DNA from 2 places in the Sorangium sp. So ce1335 genome. Region 2 is predicted to be linked to the other one. Evidence: predicted binding sites of a transcription regulator. Region 2 holds the regulator's gene; the other holds the start of a gene.

Region 1 (3,348 bases), 4.5 Mb from region 2:
CCCCTCGACGATCTGGCAGATCTCGTCGAACGACCCCGCGCCCCCCCGGGAGATCGCGCGGCGCGGCAGGTGGAGCGCCACCTCGATGTCCCCATCGGCGTGGCGGATCAGCAGCGCCTCGCGGGCGCCGCCGTCGGTCGGCCGGATGAAGTCGTCCACGGCGGGCGCGTCGTCGAGCGCGTAGGTCCGCGCGAGGTGCTGCTGGATGCGCGCGGTGAAGGTCGCGCCCTGCATCAGTTGAGCCCGCCGGTTCCGCGGCTCGGCACGAGCCCGCGCGCCCCGAGCTCCTCGGCGAGGCGGCTCGAGCCGGTGCGGATCCAGCGCTCGTACAGCCGGAGCACCGAGCGCTCGTCGCGGGCGCCGGACGCGAGCGTACCGTCGGCCACGTCGTTCAGGACGGCCGCGAAGCGCTCGAACTTCTCGGCCATCTCCGAAAGGACATCAGGGCCCTGGCCAACGCGCGCGTTGAGGCGCAGCATGGCGGCGGCATGGTGGTAGGCGGTCGAGCCGACCCCGACCACGTAGCCGCGGTCGATCCCCTTGAGCTCGATGTGGCCGCCGAAGAAGCCGACCACGTAGAGCACGCCGTCGCCGAGGTTGCGCAGCCGCCGGAAGCGCTCGGCACCGGAGGACTCCAGGGCATCGCGCAGCAGAAAGGTCAGGGGCTGGTTGAAGGCAGACTCGGCGTGCTCGTCCGGGTGAGCGAAGGCACAGAGCAGACTGACGAGGTAGCTCGACGCCGCCTCGGTCGCGGCGACGTTCCGAACTCGGAGCGCCTCGTCCACAACCTCCTGGAAATAGCGGGTCATGCTCGGGGACACAGAGATCGCTTGGCTCACGGGGGCACCTCACTTGCGCGGGCGCCCCGGATACCGATGTAACCCGGGCCACCGCGCGCTCAGGTCAACCAGACACGGCCTGTCGGCCTCCTCCATCGGGCAGGAGACCGTGAGGGCGGCGCGTCACTGTGCTGCCGCATTTCCGCCCTCATACGGTCAATTTAACCGACGGACCGCGCCGAGCCCAGCTTCGCGTCCCGCACTTCTCTTGCGATTCTGGGAACTTACAGCCACCCCAGCGCCTGGCTGCTAACGCGCAAAGCACCGGTCGGAGCCGCGCTTGACACCCTCGGGGGGGTGGCTATCTTCCGCGCCGCCCGCTAGCACTCGCCGGAAGCGAGTGCTAGCAAAGTGCCCAGGCTGCAAACGTAGGGGGCCTCGCGACCGCTCGTTCGGGTCGCGGGGGGCCCTGCCGTCTCGTGGGACGCGGCGCTCGTCCCCGGAGGATTCGCACACATGAAGATTCGACCGCTCCAGGACCGCGTGATCGTTCAGCGCGTGAAGGAAGAAGAGAAGACCAAGGGAGGTCTCTACATCCCCGACACGGCGAAGGAGAAGCCGATCGAAGGCACGGTCATCGCCGTCGGCAACGGCAAGGTCGGCGAGGACGGTACCGTGCGCAAGCTCGACGTCAAGGAGGGCGATCGCGTCCTCTTCGGCAAGTACTCGGGCACCGAGGTGAAGATCGACGGCGAGGAGCACCTCATCCTCCGCGAGGACGACATCCTCGGCGTGATCGAGAAGTGACGCGGGCGACAGCAGGAACTTAGGAGAGACACACATGGCAGCCAAAGAGATCATCTACAACGAGTCCGCCCGCAGCATGATCCTCGCGGGCGTCAACGCCCTCGCCGACGCGGTCAAGGTCACCCTCGGCCCCAAGGGCCGCAACGTCGTCATCGAGAAGAGCTTCGGCTCCCCGACGGTCACCAAGGACGGCGTGACGGTCGCCAAGGAGATCGAGCTCGAGAACCGCTTCGAGAACATGGGCGCCCAGATGGTCCGCGAGGTCGCCTCGAAGACGAGCGACATCGCCGGCGACGGGACGACCACCGCGACCGTGCTCGCGCAGGCGATCTACCGCGAGGGCTCCAAGCTCGTCGCGGCGGGCCACAACCCGATGGAGATCAAGCGCGGCATCGACAAGGCGGTCGAGGCGATCGTCGAGCACCTGCGCGGCTCCGCCAAGCAGACCAAGGACGCGAAGGAGATCGCGCAGGTCGGCACGATCAGCGCGAACGGCGACGAGACGATCGGCAAGCTCCTCGCCGACGCGATGGAGAAGGTCGGCAAGGAGGGCGTGATCACGGTCGAGGAGGCGAAGAGCGCCGACACGACGCTCGACGTGGTCGAGGGCATGCAGTTCGACCGCGGCTACCTCTCGCCGTACTTCGTGACCGATCCCGAGGCCATGAAGGCGAACCTCGAGGACTGCTACATCCTCATCTCGGAGAAGAAGATCTCCAACATGAAGGACCTGCTCCCCGTGCTCGAGGCGATCGCCAAGAGCCAGAAGCAGCTCCTCATCATCGCCGAGGACGTCGAGGGCGAGGCGCTCGCGACGCTCGTCGTGAACAAGCTCCGCGGCACGCTGCACTGCGCGGCCGTGAAGGCGCCGGGCTTCGGTGACCGCCGCAAGGAGATGCTGAAGGACATCGCGGTCCTGACGGACGGCCAGGTGATCGCGGAGGAGCTCGGCCTCAAGCTCGAGAACGTCACGATCAGCGATCTCGGCCGCGCCAAGACGGTCATCATCGACAAGGACAACACCACGATCGTCGGCGGCCAGGGCAAGAAGGACAAGATCAAGGCCCGGCAGCAGGAGATCCGCGCGCAGATCGAGAACACGACGAGCGACTACGACCGCGAGAAGCTCCAGGAGCGGCTCGCGAAGCTCGTGGGCGGCGTCGCGGTCGTCAAGGTCGGCGCCGCGACCGAGACCGAGATGAAGGAGAAGAAGGCCCGCGTCGAGGACGCGCTCCACGCGACCCGCGCGGCCGTCGAGGAGGGCATCGTCCCGGGCGGCGGCGTGGCGCTCATCCGCGCCCAGAGCGCGCTCGAGAAGCTCCAGGTCAACGACGAGCAGCGGTTCGGCGTGAACATCATCCGCCGCGCCATCGAGGAGCCCCTCCGCCAGATCTCGGCCAACGCCGGCGAGGAGGGCTCGATCGTCGTGCAGAAGGTGCGCGAGGGCAAGGACTCGTTCGGCTACAACGCGGCGTCGGGCGACTACGGCAACCTGCTCGAGATGGGCGTCATCGATCCGGTCAAGGTCGTCCGGTCGGCGCTCCAGAACGCGGCCAGCGTCGCCAGCCTGATGCTCACCACCGAGGCGCTCATCGCGGAGCGGCCGAAGGAGGAGAAGGCGGCGGCCGGCGGCGCCCACGCGGGCCACGGCCACGACTTCTGATCGCGGCGCGGACCAGGTAGCTAGCTAGGCCTGGCGGGCGAGGGCCGGCTTCCCCACGGGGAAGTCGGCCCTTCGCCATTTCGACTTCCGGCAGGCCGC
Region 2 (3,348 bases):
GGCTCCGGTCGCGCGATGTGTCAACATTCGCGGTCGATTTCGCCCCGCGGGCCCCGCGGATGAGCGTTTTTTCGCGCCGGTCGAGCCCGGCCCCACGCTGGTGGGCGGGGCCGAGGCGCCCCACGACGAGCCCTCATGCGCCCGCCCCGACCCGCCGTTCCGCCGCTTTCCCCGCTTCCCCCGCGCAACGCTGACGATCACGCCGAGCCGACCGCCGCCGACCCGGCCGCGGCCGTGCGACCGCCGCAGGACGGCCACTGGATAGTTCCGGCAGAGCTGGACCGGCGGCCGCTCGACGGCGCGGTCCGGGCGCTCGCGTCGGTCTCGTGGTCCGACGCGCGCCGGCTGATCGAGACAGGCAAGGTGCTGGTCGGCAGCGCCGTGGCGACGAGCCCGCGGCGCCGGGTGCTCGGCGGGGAGCGGATCGAGGTCCGCCTGCGCGCGCCGCGGCCGGAGACCGTGCGGCGGCGCAAGCTCGAGGGCGAGCTCGTCGTCTACGCGGACGCGAGCGTCGTCGTCGTGAACAAACCCGCCGGGGTGAGCACCATCCCGTACGGCGACGAGGACCCCGCGGAGCAGGCCGCGACGCTCGACGCGCTCGTGCGGGAGGTGCTGTCCCGGCGCGACCGCCTGCGCGGGCGCGCGCCGCTCGGCGTCGTGCAGCGCCTCGACAAGGGCACGAGCGGGCTCCTCGTCTTCGCGCGGACGCTCGCCGCGAAGAAGCACCTCGCGCAGCAGCTCCGCGTCCGCTCGATGCACCGGCAGTACCTCGCGCTCGCGCACGGCGCGGTCCCGCGCGGCACGCACCGCAGCTACCTCGTCGAGGATCGGGGCGACGGGCTGCGCGGCTCGGCGCGGGACGGGCGCCGCGAGGGGCAGCTCGCGGTGACGCACGTCGAGCCGGTCGAGGCGCTCCGGGGGCTGCAGGGCGAGGCCGCGGGCGCGACGCTCGTCGCCTGCCGCCTCGAGACGGGGCGCACGCACCAGATCCGCATCCACCTCGCGGAGTCCGGGCACCCGCTCGTCGGCGAGGCGGTCTACGTGCGCGATTTCCGCGGGCCGAGGATCCAGGCCCCGCGGCTGATGCTCCACGCGGCCGAGCTCGGCTTCAGCCACCCGGCCGACGAGCGGCCGATGCGGTTCCAGGCGCCGCCGCCCGCCGACTTCGAGGAGGTGCTCGATCGGCTCCGCGAGCCGCGGCAGAAGGGCGCTACTTGACCTTGCCGCGCGCCTCGCTCATCGCCGCGGCGGTGGCGTCGACGAGCGGCATCACCTTCGCGTAGTCCATCCGCGTCGGGCCGAGCACGCCCACGGTCCCCGCGACGCGCCCGTTCTCCATGTACGGCGCGGCGACGAGGCTGAGCTGGCCGCCGCCCAGATCGCCCGCCTCGCTGCCGACGAAGACGGTGACCTCGCCCGCGCCGGCGGCGAGGGTCCGGTCGAGCAGATCGACGAGCTCCTCGCGCTCCTCGAGCGCCTTCATGAGCTTCTTGAGCCGGTCGACGTCGGCGTACTCCGGCAGGTCGATCAGGCGGTTCTGCCCCTCGATGACGACCTCGCCGCTACGCCGCGTCACGTCGGCCGTCGCCTTGCTGCCGAGCTCGAAGGCGCGGCGCCTCAGCGCGTCGATCTGGAGGCGCTCGTCCGCGAGGCGGCGGGCGAAGAGGTCCCGGATCTCGCCCAGCGTGCGCCCCTCGATGACGTCGGCGAGCAGGTTGTGGATCCGGGTGAGCTCCCCCTCGCTGACCGCCTCGTCGACCGAGATGAAGCGGTTCTCGACCGAGCCGTCGGCGAAGACGAGCACGGCGAGGAGCTGCCCGGGCTTCGTCGGGATGAAGCGGAGCTGGGCGAGGGCGCGGATCTCCGCCCGCGGCGCCGCGACGACCGCCGCGGCGCCCGACAGCTCGGAGAGGTAGCGCCCCGTCTCGCGGAGCGGATCGCTGGCGACCGCGTAGATCTCGGTGAACCGGGCGGTGAGCTCGGCCTGCTGCTCGTGGGAGAGCGACCGGAGCTCGACGAGCGCGTCGATGAACAACCGGAGCGCGCGGTCGGTCGGGATCCGCCCCGCGGAGGTGTGCGGCTGGTGGAGGTAGCCGGCCTCCTCGAGGTCCGCGAGCACGTTCCGGATCGAGGCAGCCGAGAGATCGAGCCCGTACTTCCGCGCGAGCGTCCTGCTGCCTACAGGGTCGCCCGTCGCGATGAACTCGGTGACCGCGGCGAAAAGGATCTTCCGAGCGCGATTGGAGAGATCTCCCATGTCAGCTGCATGCGGCGCATGCGCGCGCCGCGGTGGCTACCTGGCCCAGGGACTGCCCGGACCGGGAAGCCATGCGGACCGGGCCTTCGCTCCCATACGTCAAGACGCGCGGGCGGGCGCTGGGCCCACGGAGGCGCATGCGGTCTATTTTGAGGCGATCGCGCGGCCCGGTCAAATAGCGCGGTAGGATGGGCGCGGCCGCCGCACCGGAGGTCGTGGTTCCCGCAGTTCCGCAGTTCCGCAGTTCCGCAGTTCCGCAGTTCCGCAGTTCCGGTGGTTCCCTTGTCGCTCGAGGCTCCCTGGTCAGCCCGGGCCACCCGGGAGCTCGATGCGCGGTGAGGCCCCCCAGCACCGATGCCGTCCGCACGTCACGCCGCCATCGCCTGCGCGCTCGCCCTCGCGCTCGGTCCGCTCGCGACCGCGCCGAGCGCGCAGGGCAAGCCGAAGGTGAAGTTCCATCAGGACTGGGCCAGGCACCCGTCGGCGCGCTACGCGGCGATGAGCGCGGCGCAGTGCCGGGAGGCGCTCGTGCGGCGGAAGATCGCGTTCGAGCCGGTGCGGCGCGCGCCGGGCGTGCTCGCGCCGGTGCGGCTGATGCAGGGGGTCGGCGGCGTGCTCTACCGGACGGCGCTGCCGGCCCACCGGCGCGCGGACAACCCGTACGACGTCTTCGACTGCCGCCTCGCGCTCGCGCTCTCGGACTTCAGCCGGATCCTGCGCGTGCACGACATCACCGAGGTGCTGATGTACTCGGCCTGGCGGCCTCCGCACGCCATGTGGCCCGAGGGCAAGCTGGCGACGAGGCACCCCGGCGGGCTCGCCATCGATCCCTACAGGTTCGTCAAGCGGCGCGTCGGCGACGCGTTCGCGGAGGAGTGGCTCGACGTCGAGCGCGACTTCGTGGGCAGGCGCGGCGCGCCGGTGTGCGGCGAGGGCGCGGGCAAGCCCGCGGGCCGCGGCGCGGCCGGCCGGGGGACGAGCGGCCTGCCGGCGGACGCGGCCGCGCGCGAGCTGCGCTCCATCGTGTGCGAGGCCGCGGACCAGCACATCTTCACGTCGATCCTCACGCCCAACTACGACCGGGCGCACAA

What was found. Region 2 encodes HrcA, which represses chaperone genes, less so after heat shock. Its sites were predicted from a motif close to GNTAGCACTCNCCNNNGGNGAGTGCTANC; they were not measured.
Region 1: groES (co-chaperone GroES) is a predicted target of HrcA. The motif match lies at 1,159-1,187, and genes of this name have one in related genera.

The regions. Positions count from the first base shown of each region.
Region 1 is NZ_CP150363.1:8,501,657-8,505,004, forward strand. It holds gene WMF24_RS31355 (hypothetical protein) at 1-234, opposite strand, end outside; gene WMF24_RS31360 (hypothetical protein) at 234-839, opposite strand; gene groES (co-chaperone GroES) at 1,296-1,586, shown strand; gene groL (chaperonin GroEL) at 1,621-3,249, shown strand.
Region 2 is NZ_CP150363.1:14,055-17,402, reverse strand. It holds gene WMF24_RS00060 (response regulator transcription factor) at 1-124, opposite strand, end outside; gene WMF24_RS00055 (RluA family pseudouridine synthase) at 364-1,218, shown strand; gene hrcA (heat-inducible transcriptional repressor HrcA) at 1,211-2,257, opposite strand; gene WMF24_RS00045 (extensin family protein) at 2,612-3,348, shown strand, end outside.